DNA from 3 places in the Priestia sp. YIM B13490 genome. Region 1 is predicted to be linked to each of the others. Evidence: riboswitches for the same ligand, from Rfam matches in the RefSeq annotation. Region 1 holds a riboswitch; each other region holds the start of a gene.
What was found. A riboswitch is a leader RNA that binds a small molecule or an ion and turns the genes downstream of it on or off. The one in region 1 is predicted to bind cobalamin.
Positions count from the first base shown of each region.

Region 1 (6,578 bases):
GCATGCTGCGTCCAAGCTCAAAGTCTGCAGACGCATGAATTACGCGCTGAACAATTGGGTACTGTTCGTCTGTAAACGGATGAGGCCCAAGCTCTTCTGTAATCATCTCAAAACTTTTTCCTTCTATTTGCTGAGGCTGAACAGTTAACGGTTTAAATTCTGTACGAAAATCCATCTCAATCAACTCCTATTTTGGTTTACTAAAGCATGAACCACTTCTTCAAAAGTGGAATACACGGTTCCATACTCAATTTTCGGTCGCCCAATCATAATAATATCTAAGCCTAACTCTTTAGCTGCTTCCACTTTTTCATCCACAGATCCAACTTTTCCGCTTTCTTTTGTGACCATGACCGTCACTCCGTATTGCTTATACAGCGCTCGATCAAACTCTTTTGTAAACGGCCCTTGAATAGCAATAATATTTTTTTGCGAAAATCCCAATTGCTGGCACTTTTCCATATTATCCAGCCTTGGAAGCATACGAGCAACAAGCCGTACATCTGAAAGAGGAAGCAGCTTTTCTGTAAAAACCTGCAGCGTTTTGCTGCCTGTTGTCAGCATAATAACTCCTTTTTTCTCAGCTGCTACTTCTGCTGCTTCTTCATACGTAGAAACCATTGTCATATTATCATAGGTAAAAGCCTGCGAAGCCCGCTCATAGCGTATGTAAGGAATCGCTGTTTCAGCAGCCGCGCCGATAGCATTTTTAGATGCTTCTTCTGCAAAAGGATGACTTGCATCCACAATAGCTTTTACACGATGTTCGTTTACAAAATCCATCATATCTTCTTTTGTGAGACGTCCAATTTTCACTTTCACTTCTGCACGCTGTAATTCGATAGCTGCGTTTTCGGTTACAACCGTTGCCGTAACCTCATGACCTGCTTTTTTCACTTGCACGGCTAATGCACGTGCATCGCTAGTTCCGGCTAACAATAAAATCATTTTAGCTCGCCGACCTTATCTTCATGATGATCGTGGTCATGATGGTGATCGTGGTGATGGTGTCCGTGATCATGGTCATGATCGTGATGATGATGGTGATCAATATGCTCCATAATGCCAAGGCGATATTGACACGTATCGCAGTTCATTTTCACTTCACCTTCTAATCCTTCTTCAGCACGTTCTTTTAAAATTGTCTGCAGTTTTGGGTGAAAACCGAAATAGCCGGCGAGCTTAAACTCAATGTTTTCATGCTGCATTTTATACTGCTTCACCATTTCTTCTAATCGCTTAATTAATACTCCTGTAAATAAGAAATACGGGAGAATAACCACTTTTTTAGCGCCCAATTTCAAACATCGCTCCACGCCTTCATCAATCAGTGGAGCGGTCACGCCCATAAAAGAAGTTTCAACGATTTTATAATTTGTTTTTTCCCAAAGAAGGCGCGTAATTTTATATAAATCACTGTTTGCATCAGGATCACTTCCCCCTCGCCCTAAGACGATAACAGCCGTGTCTTCAGCTGGAGTTTCTAAATTCTCTCCTGATTCTTGTAATCTCGTTTTTAAAATTTCAAGGGCTTCTTCATGAACGCCAATGGGACGTCCGTATACGAAGTTTACGTGTGGATATTTTTCCTTAGCTTCATCTATAGCCGCCGGAATATGTATTTTAGAGTGGCCAGCAGGCAAGAGCATAATTGGAATTACAACTACATCTTTTGCTCCTTTTGCCACACATGTATCAATGCCTTGACTTACATTTGGGCGTTCAAATTCTAGAAAACACGTTTCTATTAAGATAGATGCGTCCCAATCATGCTTCATAGTCGAAATAAATTCGCGAATTTGATCGTTCCCTTCAGGATCTCTGCTTCCATGACCGACAAATAAAACTGATTTCATATAATGCCCTCCCATTTTTTAATCTCCACACGGAGCTGGTTCTACTTTTATTTTTGGTGTTATATCTTGATAGTCGAATCCATAAACGTTCTTCACACGCTTAAAGAATTTATGAAATCGCTCATTAGGATGACCTTTTTCTTTATATTCATGGACAATGTTCTCCACTATTTCAACAATGTCATCGGGTGCTATGCCTTCCGCCACAATTTGACCTGAATGCGCATTTCGTCCAACCGTTTTAGCTCCTAAAAATAAATCAAACGCACCTTTTCTATAGACAATGCCGATATCTTCTTGAACTGCGCCATAACAGGCCATACCGCATCCATTAATACCAAGCTTCAGCTCTTTTGGCATGTCCATTCCCCCGAGGCGTTTTTGTAATTCTTCCGTATGTGGAATAGCATCGCTTTTTTCTCCATCACAAAAATCACACGCTTTAATTGTGAACACGTCTCCGACCGGAGATAGTAAAAAGGAAGCTGCTTGGAGCTTTTTAATAATCACATCTGGCTGGGCTGTTGGAATTTGAAGTTTGATTTGATGGTCAGGTGTATACTCCATCGTACCTTTTTCACCAACAACTTCTGCTAGTGTTGTCATTTGAACAGGCGTGAATTTCTTATTGGCAAGTCCTGGACTAACCGCGACTTCGAAAATTGACTGTATTGGCTGGTGTACGACCCCAGAAGTGGTTTCACCTAAAATTGCTTGAAGCGCTTCTTCTGCAAGAGCTCGTGAAGTTGCTGTTTCTTCTGGTTTGGTCTGAACTGCTTCAATTGCTGAAGCTGTTTGCTCTACAGTCTCTTCTTGATCGAGAGCCCATGGTTCTGCTTCTTTTCGAAGTCGCTGATGCGGTCTTAGCGGCTGCTCCGTTTGGTTGAGGGTATATTTCCGCTGATACCCGCGCGGTGTAATCATTAAATCGTCGTAAAAGAACGTAGATGAATTTCCGACAACAACGGTAGTCAGCATGCCTATTTCATGGTTTAACATGTCTTTTAAGTTAGTCATTACGACTTCTTCACGGTCACGATAAGCGCTTTTCACAAGACCAACAGGCGTATCAGGAGAACGGTACTTTAATAGAATCCTTTGCGCTTCAACAATTTGTCTTGTTCGTCTTCCGCTCTTTGGGTTGTAAAAAGCCACTACAAAATCTGCTTGTGCAGCTGCTTCAATTCTTTTTTCGATTAGATCCCACGGCGTAAGGTGGTCACTTAAACTAATCGTACAAGCATCGTGCATCACGGGCGCTCCAAGGAGAGATGCGCATGAATTGATAGCCGAAATGCCAGGAATTACTTCCAGCTCTACGCCCGTTTCTTTTTTCCAGCCTTTTTCAATCAACACTTCATATACAAGGCCTGCCATTCCGTATACTCCTGCATCTCCGCTCGAAATGACAGCTACGGTTTTTCCTGCTTCGGCTTGCTTTACAGCTTCCTGTGCACGGCTTACTTCTTCGGTCATTCCCGTACTAATAATTTGCTGATTCGTTAACAGTCCTTGAATTAATTCCACATAGGTTTTGTAACCGATGATCATATCACTTTCTTGAATGGCTTCTCTTGCTCGCTGTGTAATATGTTCAAAGCTCCCCGGCCCAAATCCAATAACTAACAGTTTACCTTTCATGCTAGCTCCTCCTTTATGCGTTACTTTTTACTTTGTCAATTCCTTCTATGGAGTCACTGTTTTCCGGAGAAACGAAACCATTTTGATCATATTCATAAATAAGCGATTCCTTTACACTGCAGCCTCCTGCTAAATGCTCTTCGACAATCCGGTGAGCCACGGTTTCAGTGACCTGCTTGTACCAATCTCCTGAAGGATAGACGATAGCTACAGGAGCATCTTTGCATCGTCCGTTACAGCGCGTACGCGTTGTATGAACCGTTTCATCCAAATCCAGTTCCGTCACTTTATTTCGAATAGCTTGTGTGGCTTCTTCTCCACCTTTTCTCATACAGCTGCTTCCATTACAAATCAATACGTGATGTTTTGTTCCGTTTAAGTTCCACGTCGTCACACTCATTCGCTCCTTTACTAAAAAAAGCGCCTCTATCAATGATAGAGGCGCAGAAAATTCAAACTAAGTTTTTGCACTTCCACCTATATCCCGTAGGGTAAGCTTCGCATTAGAAAAAGGCTGGTTTCCTGACTTCGATTCATCACTTGATTGCGCCTTCCCAAATACAGTGGCATATGCAATCAGCTCCTCTTCACAGTGGCGGGTACCGCGCTGGCTTCACACCAGACTTCCCATTTAACGCAATGTGAACATTGCGCACCTTTTTTGCACGATATGTAGTTTTTCGATACGAGAAAAACCCGCTTCGCTAATATGCGAGCGGGTAAAACGTCAGAATAAGAGTGTACACGAATGCCACTTTAAGCCAACGTTTCCCTTCCCGCTCCCCGGAGAAATAGAAACTTCACAATAAAGACAGGTCTCCTGACTTGTGTATCATTCTACTTGAGAACCTTCCCGTGATTTTTTCACAGTGGTTATACTCGTTCGTCCACACTTACAGTTGCGGGGGCAGTACTGGTCTTTCACCAGTTTCCCTATTAAGCCTTCTTGGCATCTTTACTGTTGCTGTTTGATATATATGAACCTTTTAAACTATCAGAATAATAGAAGTAACTACCATATCATAGCGTACATTTTTTTTTATTTCAACTCTATTCTTTTCGGAAGATACAAGCACCTATAAAAAAACAAGAGCATAAAGTCAGCTCTTGTTTTTTCATTATATAGCTACTAATGTTAAATGAGGATCATTATAATACACCACTTCTGAAAGAACTTTACAGCCATTTGTTTTGGCAAAAGCTTCTCTCGCCTGCTTTTCAGTTTCAAATTCAAACATTTTCATTTCTTTTCCAGCATATACCGTCAGTACCCACATGAAAAGATTCGCCTCCGATTATTGTAGTGATCGCTATATCCACATTATGCCGAAACCATTTCCTTTTGAAAACCCATTCTACAAAACTTGTCACAAGAAACTTTTAAAAATTTAAAAACATTTTAACTTCTGTAAATGAACAAAATGTACAAAAGGTTTAAGCAATATTATACCTCTTTAAAAAGGTGCTTTTTTAACCAACTGTTGCTTCACCAGTAAAAAATATATAGTATTTATTAAAAAAAGAAGCCGGACAGCCGGCTTCTTTTTTAGGAAAGGAAAGTACAGACATCACAATCCCGTCCTGCTCTTTATTTTGCATAAAAATACACTAATTAAATATTGCTTTCTTAAAGCAGAACCATGTTCGACTGCACATAGTGATAAAGAAGCTTATACGTATGGTTTAATGAATCTTGATGCGTTCTCTCAAACGCATGAGAAGAATCAATTCCTGGACCAATTAAGCCGTGTACGATATCGTGTCCGGCACGAATAGCAGCAGAAGCATCTGATCCGTAAAACGGATAAATATCTAATTTGTACTGAATATCATGCTGCTTAGCTAGCTCCACCAAATGCTTTCTCAAACCGTAATGATATGGGCCGCTTGAATCTTTTACACAAATAGACACGGTGTATTCATCGGTAGATTGTCCATCTCCCATAGCACCCATATCAACCGCTAAGTATTCTACTGTTTGAGGCGTAATGTTCGAATTCCCTCCGTATCCAATTTCTTCATTATTTGAAATGAGAAAATGCGTAGTGTATGGCAGTTCGATCTGTTCTTCTTGAATTGTTTTTATGAGCTGGAGCAATAAAGCTACGCTTGCTTTATCATCGAGATGACGAGATTTAATAAAACCGCTTTTTGTTATTTCTACACGAGGATCAAACGAAACAAAGTCGCCTACTTCAATTCCAAGGCTGCGAACATCTTCTGCGCTATGTACTTTTTCATCCAGTCGAATTTCTATATTTTCTTGATTTCGCTCAGCTTTCCCTGCATCTTTATACACATGAACAGATGTTTGATGCATAAGGATGGTTCCTGTAAATACTTCTCCTGATGAAGTTTCAATTTCACAATATTCTCCTTCAATAGAATTGTAGCGAAACCCTCCAATCAAGTCGATTTTCAGACGTCCACTCGGTTTGATTTCTTTTACCATAGCACCTAATGTATCGACATGAGCCGTCAGCATGCGGTGGTGATCTGTATCTTTACCGGGAATAGTAGCGACTAAGCCTCCTTTTCGATTGCGGTACGTTTGAATATTTAGCTCTTTTATATAGTCTTCGACAAATGAAATTACCTTTTCTGTATTTCCAGAAGGACTGGGAATCGAAACAAGCTTTTTAATTAACTGAACAGTTTCCGTCATTATGACACTTCCTTTGTCTCTCATTTCTTTTATTTTACCATATGTTTCAAAAAAGATAACAGTCAGCTCCAAACAAAACAAGCCGGGCAGCTGCCCGGCTTGTTTTGTTTTAAGCTATGTTTGATTTCTTTAATTCATTTGTATAATTTAATGATTTTTGCTTATCAAATTCGCCTTCAGACTTTGACATCACAATTGCAGCTAAAGCATTTCCTACTACGTTAACTGTGGTACGCATCATATCAAGAATGCGGTCAATTCCTGCAATAAATGCCATGCCTTCAAGAGGGAAGCCCATAGATTCAAGTGTAGCAAGTACAACTACAAACGATGCTCCCGGTACACCAGCCATTCCTTTTGAGGTTAACATTAGCACAAGAAGGAGCTGAATTTGATCCATAATGGAAAGGTCGATG
Region 1 covers NZ_JBHZOT010000003.1:787,656-794,233, forward strand. The annotation lists gene ACFX4R_RS13965 (precorrin-8X methylmutase) at 1-175, opposite strand, end outside; gene cobK (precorrin-6A reductase) at 181-948, opposite strand; gene ACFX4R_RS13975 (sirohydrochlorin chelatase) at 945-1,856, opposite strand; gene cobJ (precorrin-3B C(17)-methyltransferase) at 1,875-3,497, opposite strand; gene ACFX4R_RS13985 ((2Fe-2S) ferredoxin domain-containing protein) at 3,511-3,891, opposite strand; cobalamin riboswitch at 3,993-4,172, opposite strand; cobalamin riboswitch at 4,291-4,469, opposite strand; gene ACFX4R_RS13990 (hypothetical protein) at 4,616-4,774, opposite strand; gene ACFX4R_RS13995 (M42 family metallopeptidase) at 5,125-6,162, opposite strand; gene ACFX4R_RS14000 (cation:dicarboxylate symporter family transporter) at 6,272-6,578, opposite strand, start outside.

Region 2 (6,578 bases), on a different contig from region 1:
CGTGGCTTTTAGACGTTTCAATGGAAATCACGTCGGCTTCCAGCGCTTTAATCGCATCAATAATCTCTTCGAATTCTGAATAGCACATATGCGTGTGAATTTGCGTCTCGTTTTGCACCGATACCGTCGCTAGCTTGAACGCATACACCGCAGCATTTAAGTAGCTGTCCCAGTTTTCTCGTTTTAACGGCAGTCCTTCACGCAGCGCCGGTTCATCTACTTGAATCATTGAAATGCCCTGACTTTCAAGTGCTTCTACTTCTTTTCTAAGAGCAAGCGCAATTTGATTTGCGACGTCGTAGCGCGGGATATCATCACGCACAAACGACCAGTTTAAAATCGTAATCGGACCCGTCAGCATTCCTTTAACCGGCTTATTTGTTAGAGACTGTGCGTAGACCGTTTCTTTGATCGTCATCGCCTGCTCATACGATACATCTCCGTAAATAAGCGGCGGCTTCACGCAGCGAGAACCGTAAGATTGCACCCAGCCAAACTTCGTAAACTGAAAGCCTCCTAATTTCTCACCGAAGTATTCGACCATATCCGTACGCTCAAACTCTCCGTGCACAAGGACATCTAAGCCGATGTTTTCTTGAATTTCAATCCATTTTTTTATTTCCTCGTTAATGTACGCTTCATATGCTTCATCGCTTAACTCGCCTTTACGCCATTTTAGACGCTCTTTTCGCACTTCTTTTGTTTGCGGAAAGCTTCCAATCGTGGTCGTTGGAAGAAGCGGCAGTTGAAACGCTTCTTGCTGAACGCGCTGACGTACGTCAAACGGCGCTTGTCGCTCTGCTTTATAGCTGTGCAGCTGCTTCAGCTCTTTTTGCACATCTTGACAATTTCGAAAAGATGATCCATTTAATGCTTGAATTGCCTGCTTGCTTACGCTTATTTCTTCTTCTATTGCTTCTTTTCCTTGCTGCACCGCTTTTGTTAACAGCGTAATTTCCTTTAGCTTTTCATCTGCAAAAGAGAGCGCATTTTTCAATACTGGATCAATCGTCTCTTCATTTTTCACCGTGACAGGAACATGTAGCAGACTTGATGAAGGCTGAAGAATCAAACGGTCTTTTGATACGGCTTCTTCAATTTCACTGATCGTTAAAAGCTGCTCGTCCAAATTTTCACGCCAAATGTTTCGTCCGTCAATCACTCCTGCTGCCAGCACTTTATCAGTTGGAAAACCATATTTATTAAGGGCAGTGAGATTTTCGCCTCGGTCATGCACAAAGTCTAAACCAATTCCTTCAACAGGAAGAGACACGACTTCTTTATAGTAATCAACGCTGTCAAAATACGTTTGTAAAATGACTTTTACATTCGGTGCTGCTTCCTTCAAAGCTTGATAGACTTCTTTGTAAAGCGCCAGGTCTTCTTTTGATAGCGTTGTAGCTAAAACCGGCTCATCTATTTGTACCCACTCTACTCCTTCTGCTTGCAGCTCCGCTAAGATAGTTGCATAAAGCGGAACAAATTGTTCAACTACTTCTTTAAACTCACTTTTTTTATATCCTTTTGACAGCTTCACAAATGTTACTGGACCTAAAACAACGGGCTTGCCTTCAATATTCAGCTTCTGTTTTGCTTCTTTGTAAAATTGAAGCGGGCGATTTTCTACAAGTGCCGGCGTACATTCCTCAAGCTCTGGTACGATATAGTGATAATTTGTGTTAAACCATTTTGTCATCGTAGAAGCTACCGCACCTTTTGTTCCTCGCGCGATGTCAAAATACGTTTCAAGCGATACCGCTCCCCCATCATAATCAAAGCGCTTTGGCACTAGACCGAACATAGCGGCTGTATCTAACACGTGATCGTATAAGCTAAAATCGCCGACTGGAATCAATTCAATTCCTGCGTCACGCTGTTTTTTTAAATGCCCTAGACGAAGAGATTCAATTTCCTGCAGAAAGATATCTTTCTCTAGTTTTCCTGCCCAAAACTGCTCAAGCGCTTTTTTCCATTCTCGTTTTTCACCAATTCTTGGATAACCTAAGTTTGAACTTTTTACACTGCTCATTTTTTCCACTCCCTGTATATTTTTTTATCGGTAAACTAAAAAATCTCTCTTTTCGAAATGAAAAGAGAGATGATACGCATACTTAACTAAAGTTGAGATAGCCTGTTTTTCTCAACACGTATTCCTCACTCCTCTCTATATCCCGTAGAGCTTAAGTGCATACAACAGGCAGGTCTCCTGACTTAGGTTCATCGCTTCTTATCCCTTCCCATTTCAACATGAAACAGTGGTTAATAAGTTGCTCCCCATTACAGTGGCGGGACCGCGCCGGCTTTTCACCGGTCTTCCCTTTTAAGCTGCGTACATTCGTTACACAGCACCTGATGCATTTTTATAAAATTGTTCATTCAAAACATATTCACATAAAATAAAAAGCCTCTCTATCACGAATAGAGAGGCATAGTATCTATGAAATCCTCTCTTATTTTTCAAAGCTGTACGCTTTGCAGGATGTAGCACCTTTTCAACAAGAATGTTAAATGGTTGCCGGGCTTCACAGGGCCAGTCCCTCCGCCTCTCTCAATAAGAGTTTTAATTGTTTATAATATTTTGAATGTAGAGTCATCTTAACACCTTACATTTATGCTGTCAAAAGAAATTTCAAAAAAATTAGTTTTTAGGAGGCGCTGACGCTAACTTTTGCCTTAACAATTTGTAATCATCTTTTCGGTGCGTTTCGATTAAATCTTTTGCCCCTTGGTGATATCCTGACGAATAAATGTACTCTACCGCTGTTTCGATAAGCTTTCTTTTTTCTTCGGCACACTCCCGGTCCATTAAGGGGAACAGTCTACCTAAAAGGTCATTTAAATCTTCCTTGATAAAACGATCAAGTCCTTCTTGCATCTTTTCGTTTGCCATGATTGCTCCTCCATTTGCTGTGTATGTTCTAAGCCTCTATAAACAGGCATTTCACTGTAAATTTTAAGATAAAGTTAAGTCATTAAACAGTATATCAAGTGAATGTTTTTCTTTAATTACATATGTAATACAAATATATGACAAATATAGAGAATATATCATCATTCATTATCTATTATAACGTTTGACTGAGCCTTCTGCTACAAGGTTTCGTTAAGAGTTATGCACATTTTTCCAAAAGAGGTTGAGACATAACCAAATGAATCCACTCTAAAGGCAAATGGAATACATGAGCTGAATCGCTTGTGACACCGCAGTTGATTTCCGTACAAGACTTCGCTTCCCGCAGGAGTCTTCGTCTTGTCCTCCAATCACCTGCTAGAAAGACCTATACACATGAAACCTACGTTTGCCTTAACAAAAAAACGAACCACTAATCACACATCTTGATCGATGATTCGTTTCACTTCGTCTAAAACCCTTTTGTTCCAGCCTCTTTTTTTGAACCTAGCTTTCTACTTTCTTGTTTTTACAAACAATTTCTTCGAGGTCGTCCAAAATCCTTCCAAAGAAGAGGACCTAAAATGTCGTACCTGCTTACAAAAAATTCCGTAAAATTATAATTATTTAAAATTAAAGGCGGCTCAAAATCAAGGGGAGCGCCGGCGCCTCCTGACAATACAAAATCAGTGCCTCTTCCAAGCGTAAACGACCCGTTTCTGTTTTTTCTAATAAACTGCTCGTCATACGCATGCACGTGGCTGACTAACACTTTTTTCACGCGGTGTTCTTGAATTAAATCAAAAAATTCTTGACTTTGAGGAGTCGTTACAGGAAACCCTTCAAGATTTGACCACCGGCCAATATTTGGCTGCGCATGCATAGCTACAACGGTATTACGAGGAGCATCCTCTAGCTGCTGCTCTAAATAATTCAGCTCTCTATCTGTAAATCCATATATTTTATTCTTGGGACTGATGACATTATTTAATGCGATGCACCGGAAGTTGAAGACAGGAATATCAATGACCCAGTGTACTTTTCCGATAGTGGCTCTGAAGTTTTCGAGATTGCTTTCATCAAGGTACAGTTCATCATGATTCCCTACGCATACAAACATAGGAATGTTCGGGGCGATTTTTTCAACAACCTTAACAAAGTGCTCCAAATACTCTTTTTTCCCTGTATAGACGGTGTCTCCCCCATGAATAATAAACAGCGGGTTCAATTCCACCGCCTTTTTTAACACAAGCTCAAATTCACCGCTCATCGTGAAACAATTATCGTTTGGTCCGTCACCTCTGCTGTCTCCCATAAAAACAAAGTTAAATGGATCTCTCGGATTTAATTGTTTAATTCTTTGCTTTAATAACTTTTCAGAACGTTCATGAAGCGTCAAATTCATCAACTAGTTAATCCCCCTATTAATAAATAAATTTAGTTAAAAGTAAACAAGCTTACTTATTTATATGAGAATTTGTTGATGATGGTCACTACCTTCTTGTAAGCAGAACGCACATTTAGCTTTCGTTTTAGAAATTGCTAGTTATGAATATCTATTAAAGTCTACATTATGATAAGCTAACCTATCTTTCCATTTTATTAGGCACTAATAGGACAGGGTAAAAGATGAACTCTCTGTATCTACTAATAAGAAAGAGGCTGGGGACGAACAAAGGCCGACATGAGCTGAACCGCTTGTTCCCCCGCAGTTGATTTCCGTGCAAGGCTTCGCTTTCTGCGGGCGGCCGATGAGCCTCCTCGTCGTTTGTGCGCCTGCGGGGTCTCATCTGTTCCGCTTGTCCCGCAGGAGTCTTCGCCTTGCTCTCGAATCAACTGCTAGAAGAAACGAAACAGCTGAAACCTGCGTTCACCATAAAAAAACGAACCACTAATCAAAGTGTTTGATTAGTGGTTCGTTTTTCACTTCAGCTAAAATACTTTTATCTCAGCATCTTACATTTAAAACATTTACGACAATTAAACATATTTATTACGCTCAACTGGACTTACAGAATTTCTTCCAGAACGAGCTGCCATGTCCGTTTCAATTTGCTCTAGGCTACGTCCTTTTGTTTCAACAACTACAAAACGTATGAAGAATAAACCGAGAATACAAATGATCCCGAACGTTGAAAAGATAACGCCCAAACTAAACTGATCAGCTAAAATTGGGAACACAAGCCCTACTGCCAGCGATCCCGTCCAGTTAAAAGCAGATGAAATCCCAGCACCGATGCCGCGTACAGAAAGCGGGAAAATTTCTCCTACAATAATCCACGTAAGCGGCGCCCAAGAAAACGCATAGCAAAGGATAAAGCAGCAAAGAGCAATTAACGTAACCCAGTTAACAACGACTTCATTAACCCCTAACGCTCCTAGAATAGCCGGTGTGAAAAATGAAAGAGCCATACCCGCGCCGCCAATCGTAAGAATGGTACGGCGGTTGAATCTATCAACAAACTGCAGAAAAATAAGTGTTGTCACGACAAAGATTATCCCAACGATGACCGTAAAACCAGCAGCTACCTGCGGGGCTAAACCAACTTGACGAGCAATGCTTGTTGCATAATAAACAATTGAGTTTGAGCCTTGAATCTGCTGAAAAGTTGCCATTCCGACGCCGATTATTAATGCTAAACGAAACTTTTTCTGAAACAGCTGCTTAATGCCTGATTGTTCATGCACAGCTACGCTTTCAATTTCAGACACTTCAGCTTCTACTTCAGCTGTTGAGCGGCGAAGCGTACGCAGCACTTCACGCGCTTTATCTGGCATTCCATTTTTAATTAAGTAGCGCGGCGACTCTGGAAGCTTGATCATACCGATGCATAATACAATTGCAAAAATACCGGCGCTGCCAAGCATTAATCGCCAGCTGTTTGGAACCGGCTCAAAAATAAAGGCTACGATATAGCTTAATAATAATCCAATTACAATCATTAGCTGATTTAAACCTGAAAGCTTCCCGCGAATATGAGCGGGTGCGATTTCTGACATATAGGCAGGAACTAAAGAAGAAGCCGTTCCTACTGCTGTACCTAAAAAGACGCGCGCAATCGTTAACGTAATTTCCTCTGGTGCAATCGCTGAACCGATGGAGCCTAAAAGAAAGATGATCGACGAAATTAAAATTAACTTTCTTCGTCCAAACTTATCGCCTAATAATCCGCTTAAAATGGAACCGATAATTGCTCCTCCCATTAGCGACGAAACCACAATCCCCAGCCAGAGCGGACTCAAATGAAACGCTTCACGGATATGACCTTCTGCACCAGCAATAATCCCAATATCATAACCGAATAAAATACCGGCAAATGAGCCGAAGAAGAAGATAAACTTACTTGATACTTTACTCATGATTATAGATCCCCTTTGTATTGTCTTAGTTTTGCTTCCTATCACACAAATTTAAAACGCTTTCATTTATTTCTAAAAACGGCGTTCTTTTACTAACACTATATTTTCACTTTCAAGGAAGCAGCGCTCCCTCGAAAGTAGTGATGCTTACTTAATAATGACGTACTCTAGATCCACAAGCTTTGCATAGCTCACGATTTGATCCGTCGTTAAATTTAATGAAAGAACCGTATGATGGCCTCCTCCATTTTCAATCCACGCTTTAACGCCGTCTTGGAAGTTCGGCTTAATGTTCCAAAGCACGCGCGCCACGGGAAGATGTGGAGCA
Region 2 covers NZ_JBHZOT010000001.1:504,515-511,092, reverse strand. The annotation lists gene metE (5-methyltetrahydropteroyltriglutamate--homocysteine S-methyltransferase) at 1-2,029, opposite strand, end outside; cobalamin riboswitch at 2,180-2,368, opposite strand; SAM riboswitch class I at 2,448-2,558, opposite strand; gene ACFX4R_RS02795 (hypothetical protein) at 2,639-2,890, opposite strand; gene ACFX4R_RS02790 (metallophosphoesterase family protein) at 3,420-4,295, opposite strand; gene ACFX4R_RS02785 (hypothetical protein) at 4,538-4,726, opposite strand; gene ACFX4R_RS02780 (sugar porter family MFS transporter) at 4,871-6,250, opposite strand; gene araA (L-arabinose isomerase) at 6,398-6,578, opposite strand, start outside.
Region 2: linked by a shared signal. The riboswitch ahead of metE (5-methyltetrahydropteroyltriglutamate--homocysteine S-methyltransferase) and the one ahead of ACFX4R_RS13985 ((2Fe-2S) ferredoxin domain-containing protein) in region 1 are both predicted to bind cobalamin.

Region 3 (6,578 bases), 620 kb from region 1:
GACCGGCTTGCAGAGGAATGAGTGGTTCACCCATTTTTGCACGATTAGATTCTATGCCTTTATATGTATTAAGCCCGCCGAGTTGAATACCTAACAGAGCAGCCACTGCGCTTTCCCCGTATCCGCTATTTGGGCTAGGATGCTTCTTAGCATCACGCTTAATCAAACTCGTTACATGCCCAAGAGAATACTGGCTTTTTGCTACATTAACAGCCGTCATCACCACTGCAGTTAACCGACTTGGAATATAGTTTAATACGTCATCGGTTTTTGCACTAAAGTAGCCGAACAGAAAGTAGCGGTCATTTTTGTACCCAACCATCGAATCACATGTGTTAATAGCTCGGTAAAAAAAGGCTAGGGCTCCTCCTCCTATAAATGCATAAAAAAGCGGAGCTGTAATACCATCACTTGTATTTTCAGCCACGGTCTCTACCGTCGCTCTGGCAATTTCTCCTTCTGACAAACGATCTGTATCTCGTCCCACAATCATACTTACTTCATATCTAGCTTTCTCCATATCTCCTAGCTGAAGCGGCTTTTGTACCTTATAAGCAGCTTCGCTTAAAGAACGAGTGGATATAGTAGTCGCAATCATTACGCTCTCTACTAAAACACCTGCTATAAAATGAACTCCGTACAAAGCATGGAGGAACAAAAAGGGAACAACTCCTGCGAGCACAGCCATACTTATCACAAGAAGTAATCCTTTGAATCGTTTTCCTGCACCTTTATTTAATCTAGAATCTATCCAATAAATCCATTTGCCAAACCAGCGAACGGGATGCGGCCAATTTTCGGGATCGCCTATAATTCGGTCAATTAGTAAAGCAATCGTCATGGCCGTCATGTGTGCAATTATCGCTTGTGTAATACTCATTTCTTCACCTCTTTCCCTTAAGTCCCTGCTCTAAGCTTATTTTCACCAGCTTGGCTACCGCTTGCCCTAAAGCGGTCATAGAGCCTGCATATTCATATAATGATCCTTGCTGAGACGCTGCAACTGAGATGCTGTCCGTAGATGTTCCCGTAGCAATCGTCTTTGTAGCCGGATCTATGACACCCAGCTGTGACAGCGTTTTTGTTTTAGCTTCTGTGGCCGCAATAAAAAGCTGTAAAAACGCTGCATCCGTAAGCGTACCTTCCACGAAAAAAAACATATTAATTGTACCAGGAGAGGAATAGAACGGGACAGCTTCGTCAGCTGTAATATCTACTGCGTTTCCTATTCCAGCCGTTATCACGGAAGCTACTCTTACTCCGTAGCCTTCATAACAGTAAACCGCTCTTTCTTTTAACCACACGGCTGTCATCAACCCTACGATTTGCTCATGGCGCACATTTTCTTTCATCAAATATTGCTCATACTCCAAAGAAGGAGTATCTGAATAATAGTCTTTGTGAACAAATCGATTGTAAAAGGTGTCCGTTTCCGTAATGCCTGTTCCTAAAACCCCTGAGCTGTATGTTTTATAAGAAGTCTCGGTTTTCATGATTAAAAGCTCAGGCCTTTCTTCAATTTTAAGATGTGAAAAGGGACCAATCCCCTTTTCAATTCGAACTGGAATATGGTCCCTCTTCTTATTTATTGTACACCTCAGGGTATACTGCTTTTGCTAAGTCCTCTAAGCCATCTACAATACGAGGTCCTAAGCGATTGATTTTGTTTTGATCAACCTTCTCGATGTTACCCTCTTTTACAGCAGTCATGCTGCTCCAAGCGGGACGCTTCATAATCTCATTTTTGTCTGCATCATACGTTGCGATAATAACGTCAGGGTTTAACTTAACAACTTGCTCTTCAGAAAACTTAACCCAACCCTTTTCACTAGCTGCTACGTTATCAGCACCGATCATAGTAAGCATTTCGTTCATGAACGTACCTTTTCCTGTTGTATAAATCTCAGGAGCTCCTGATACCTCTATCCATACTTTTTTACGATCTTCTTTTGAAATCGTTTTTGCTTTTTTCTCAATTGAAGCTACTTTTTCTTTCATGTCTTTAATTGTTTGATTAGCTTCTTTTGTTTTACCTGTTAATTTACCGATTTGCGTAATAGAATCATAAACCGTATCAAACGTTGTTGAATCTTTTACAACAAATACCGGAATACCCGCACTTTCAATTTGTTTAAATACTTCATCCGAAACGCCCATACTTGAAGCGTGTGCCAGCACTAAATCAGGATTTAAAGCAATAACTTTTTCCGCATTAACGTTCATATCTCCTACCTGCGCTTTTTTCTTTACGCTTTTAGGATAATCATCGTTGCTTGTAACACCGACTAATTCTTTTTCAAGGCCAAGGGCATATACAATCTCCGTATTACTTGGCATTAAGGAAACAATTTTCTTAGGCTGTTTTTTCAACGTAATTTCTTTATCACGCGCGTCTTTTACCTTCACTGGAAATGCAGCTTGTGACGTTTGTGCCGTATCTTGCTTCGTTTTTTTATCACTGTTGCTTTGGCTGCCTGCACCGCATGCAGCAAGTACGATGACTAACAGTGCAATAATGGAATACGAAAGCCATTTTTTCATCTAAATACTCCCCCTATATATTGTTCATTGTGAATACGAAACCTCCACGTTAAAGAAAAAGCAAATGATCATGCAAAAAGCAGCGCTATCCCGTTTTTCCGCTTTGACTATGTATACTGCTCGCCGGCAGCTTCAAAATAAAAAAGCTTTACTTTCAATTGAAAGCAAAGCAGGTAACGTCAAGATAAGCAGGAAAAGAATCCGTTCACTATACTTGATATGTATGTTCATTACCCTGCTTCACCCTTCCTCGAAGGTTTCACAGCTAACAATAAGGCAGGTCTCCTGACTTACGCACAAAGCGCTTACAGTGGCGGGACCGCGCTGGTTTTTCACCAGACTTCCCTTTTCACTCAATCTTTAAATTGAGACCTTATTGCTTTACGATTATTCACTTGTCCTAGTATACCCCACTCATGGAAAAATGGAAATAGCCATTCTCACAAAAAAAAGCTGCGAGAATGCTCTCGCAGCTTAAGGGATTAAAGAGTTGCTAAAAATTCACGGACCGCTTCAGGCGTTTTAGCATTTGCACTGTGCAAGTGTGCAATTTTTTCACCGTTTTTATATACAAGAAGAGAAGGAATACCCATTACATTGTTTTCAGCAGAAAGTTCTTCAAACTCATCCTTGTCAATTTTAAACCATGCTTTATCTGTATTTTCATCAACGATTTCATCAATGAACATATCCAAACGTTTGCAATCAGGACACCACGTTGTCGTAAAAATCCCAACGCTTAGTGTTTCGTTCTTAATTTGTTCGCGAAATTGTTTTTCTTCCGTAAATTGTTTCATTGTGTTACCTCCAGCATCTATTCGTTCCTTCTCACTATTCTATGGTAAGAAGTCTGACTTCATTATAAACGATTTTTTTATCGTTGTGCTAATGTTTCAGCTTATTTAGACCCTAACGGTTTTAGACGTAAAAAAATGCTAGCTTAAAAAAGCTAACATTTCGAAATCGCAGAATGTTGTGTCTATTATCAGCTAAACCATTTAGGCGGCATGTTTCGGTTCCAATAAATTTTCCCTAAATCATAATGCTTCTGAAAATTATCTGCAGCCGCATGATAGTGAAAATTAAACCAGTATCCATCTTTTGGAGGATTTTCACGCCGTACATGAAATCGTATTAAGTCCTGACCGGTTTCCCGGTCATATACATGGAAAATCTTTTCACCGTAGCCAGCAGCAGGATGCTCGCTTATCTCGAGATTCTGAATTGACTGTTCACGTTCAGTGCCAATGTCGGTCAGCACTTCTTCAATTTTAGGTAACACTGCTTGACGAAATTCATCTTCAATGACAGGTCCAATTTTTGTTCCGAATTTTTCCACTGACTGTTTTTCAGCTGATTCCATTGCATACGTAACAAATGATGAAACGTCTTCATATTTTGGTTCTTCATATGGCAAATGAATATCTTCTATAACAGCTGTGACAGGAGTTGTTTCTCTTACATACCCTGCTTTATGTTGCTTGTCCGCTTTTGCATCATCAACGTATAAATATTCTGGTGGAGTGACAAGCCCAAATGTAAATACTGTAATAAATACAACTAGCATTCTTTTTATCCATCTAGGCATTCGTATCTTTCCTTTCTCATCTTTTCCCATATGGTCTTTTCATATCGTAAAATTCATTGTTATAACTCACTAGGTATTGTAACATACTTATTAATTTTTTACCTATATTTGCTTATTCATTTATGCTGCCTACGGGCATTCGAAGACTTTTTAGTTAGCACCTTCCTTCTTCTGTTTGAGGTTGTCACACCGAGCGGAAACCTATACAAGATATTCCTTTTTTGCTGGATGCTTAAACACAAAAGTATTTTTATGTTCAAAAATATATCATACTTTTATGAACTTTAGATGAAATTCATAAAAAAAACTTCCAAAACTTTTTAATTCCTAAAAGGTTTTGGAAGTCTTTTCAATGATCAGGATTCGTTTTACTTTTTTGTTTATTATTGTATATCAATTGTCCCATAATGAAATTTTGATGTTTTTCGTTTTTGTACGATAAATCCATGTTCTTCAAAACGACTGCTTTTCCAATGATCTTTTAGCACGATCTTTTGTTTGGCTACTCTTTTTGCTTCTTGTATAGCCATTGGCGTTAGCGTAGTATACAGTGCTATTGCTTTAATACCGTTAATTCCATTCGATTCATCAATTTGCTCTTGAAACATAGGATCAAAGTAGACAACATCAAAAGAATTATCTTCACAACACGCCAAAAACGATTCGAAATTTTGATGAACCACGTTTATACGCTTCATTGCATCGTTCAACTCTTGTACGTCACTTTCCCAATTTAAAAGTCCTTGTTTGACTAAATAAGCTACATAGCGGTTGCCTTCTAGTCCGACAACTTTCCCGCTTTTCCCTACCGCTGCGCTCGCCATCATACTATCCGATGCAAGACCAAGTGTACAGTCAAGCACGCTCATTCCTTTTTCCAAACTAGCAGCTTCAATAAACGGATCAGGTTCTCCTCGCAGCCATCTCTTCACTCTAAACATAGCGGAATTTGGATGAAAAAAAATAGGTTCCTCTTCATTTTGGACATGCAATTCTACTCTATTCTTACCGACAACCAGCACGTCTGCAGCTTGAAGATTCTGAAGATCTGCAACGGATTTCTTCTCTCTTACTACAAAAGGTATACTTAAATCAGCGGCTACTTGTTTGGCTTTTACAATCATCTGTTCATTTGTTCGACCAGCAGTCGTAACAATCACTTTCATAACTCCCCCTACACTGTTTGGCTATTTACATAAAGAAAAAGGATGCCGATAGACATCCTTTTTCTTATAAAGTATATGCGATTTTTCTCTAAAAATCTATATACTAGATGTGACAAAAGCAGGACATTTTATGAACAGTGCTGCTTAAAGCCATTTAAAATGTTTTCAAAAATAACTTCTAAAGGCTGACCTTCAATTTCATGTCGAGGAATAAAATGAACGACTTCTTTTCCTTTTAAAAGCGCCATAGACGGTGATGAAGGCTCAATGTCACCAAAATATTCACGCATTTTAGCTGTTGCTTCCTTATCTTGGCCGGCAAAAACAGTTACCACTTGATCTGGTTTTTGCTCAGACTGTAAGTACGCTTGCGTTGCTGCAGGACGTGCTAAACCGGCAGCGCATCCACAAACTGAATTAACGACAACAAAAGTTGTTCCTTCTACGTTTTCCATAAAATCAACTACGGCTTCCTCTGTTGTTAATTCTTCATAACCAGCTTGAGTTAATTCTTGACGCATTGGTTTAACTAACTGACGCATATATTCTTCATATGCCATTGACATATTAACATTCCTCCTAACAATCATTCACGCTAAAAGCATACTATAAAAACCAGGAAAAATCTAGCTACTCACTCTTCAAATCCTTATCGTTGTCCCATTCTTCTTCTCCATTTGACAAAAAGAAGATTAAAACCGGGTCATATCATCTAATTTTTTCCTATAAAAATGTCGATTTTTACTATTAATATTCCATTTTTTGTACTATAGTAGTAAATAGTAATTTAGTAGAAAGGATTTTCAAATTGAACCAGCGATTTAAACCGAACAAACGATTTAAGCCAAACAAACGATTTTATGCATTTTTGTCTTTAGTGTTAGTGATCGTCGCTTCTTTGTTTTTTATTACAGAAGTCAAAGGAAGTGAATCCGCTGCATCTCAGCAAGTATTAGCATCTACTGCGTTACCGCTGAAAGAAACTGCATCTTCAGCACAGCCTGAGAAGCTGCTTAATACACTTCATCATAATATGTATGTAGTAAATACGGTGAACGATCAAAATCAAGCTCTTACACAGCCTGTTTACCTTACGTTTGACGATGGCCCAACACCTGATACTCTTCATATTTTAGATGCTTTGCGTCAATATAACGTAAAAGCAACTTTTTTTATGTTAAAGCATCAAATTGACGCTCATCCTGAAATTGCTAAAAAAGTAGCACAGGAAGGACATGCCATCGGCTGTCACGGCGTCTCTCATGATATTGATGTCATGTATA
Region 3 covers NZ_JBHZOT010000003.1:169,466-176,043, reverse strand. The annotation lists gene cbiB (adenosylcobinamide-phosphate synthase CbiB) at 1-880, opposite strand, end outside; gene ACFX4R_RS10760 (adenosylcobinamide amidohydrolase) at 885-1,493, opposite strand; gene ACFX4R_RS10755 (ABC transporter substrate-binding protein) at 1,582-2,541, opposite strand; cobalamin riboswitch at 2,800-2,932, opposite strand; gene ACFX4R_RS10750 (thioredoxin family protein) at 3,024-3,338, opposite strand; gene ACFX4R_RS10745 (YpjP family protein) at 3,527-4,129, opposite strand; gene ACFX4R_RS10740 (class I SAM-dependent methyltransferase) at 4,513-5,289, opposite strand; gene ACFX4R_RS10735 (BrxA/BrxB family bacilliredoxin) at 5,424-5,861, opposite strand; gene ACFX4R_RS10730 (polysaccharide deacetylase family protein) at 6,104-6,578, shown strand, end outside.
Region 3: linked by a shared signal. The riboswitch ahead of ACFX4R_RS10755 (ABC transporter substrate-binding protein) and the one ahead of ACFX4R_RS13985 ((2Fe-2S) ferredoxin domain-containing protein) in region 1 are both predicted to bind cobalamin.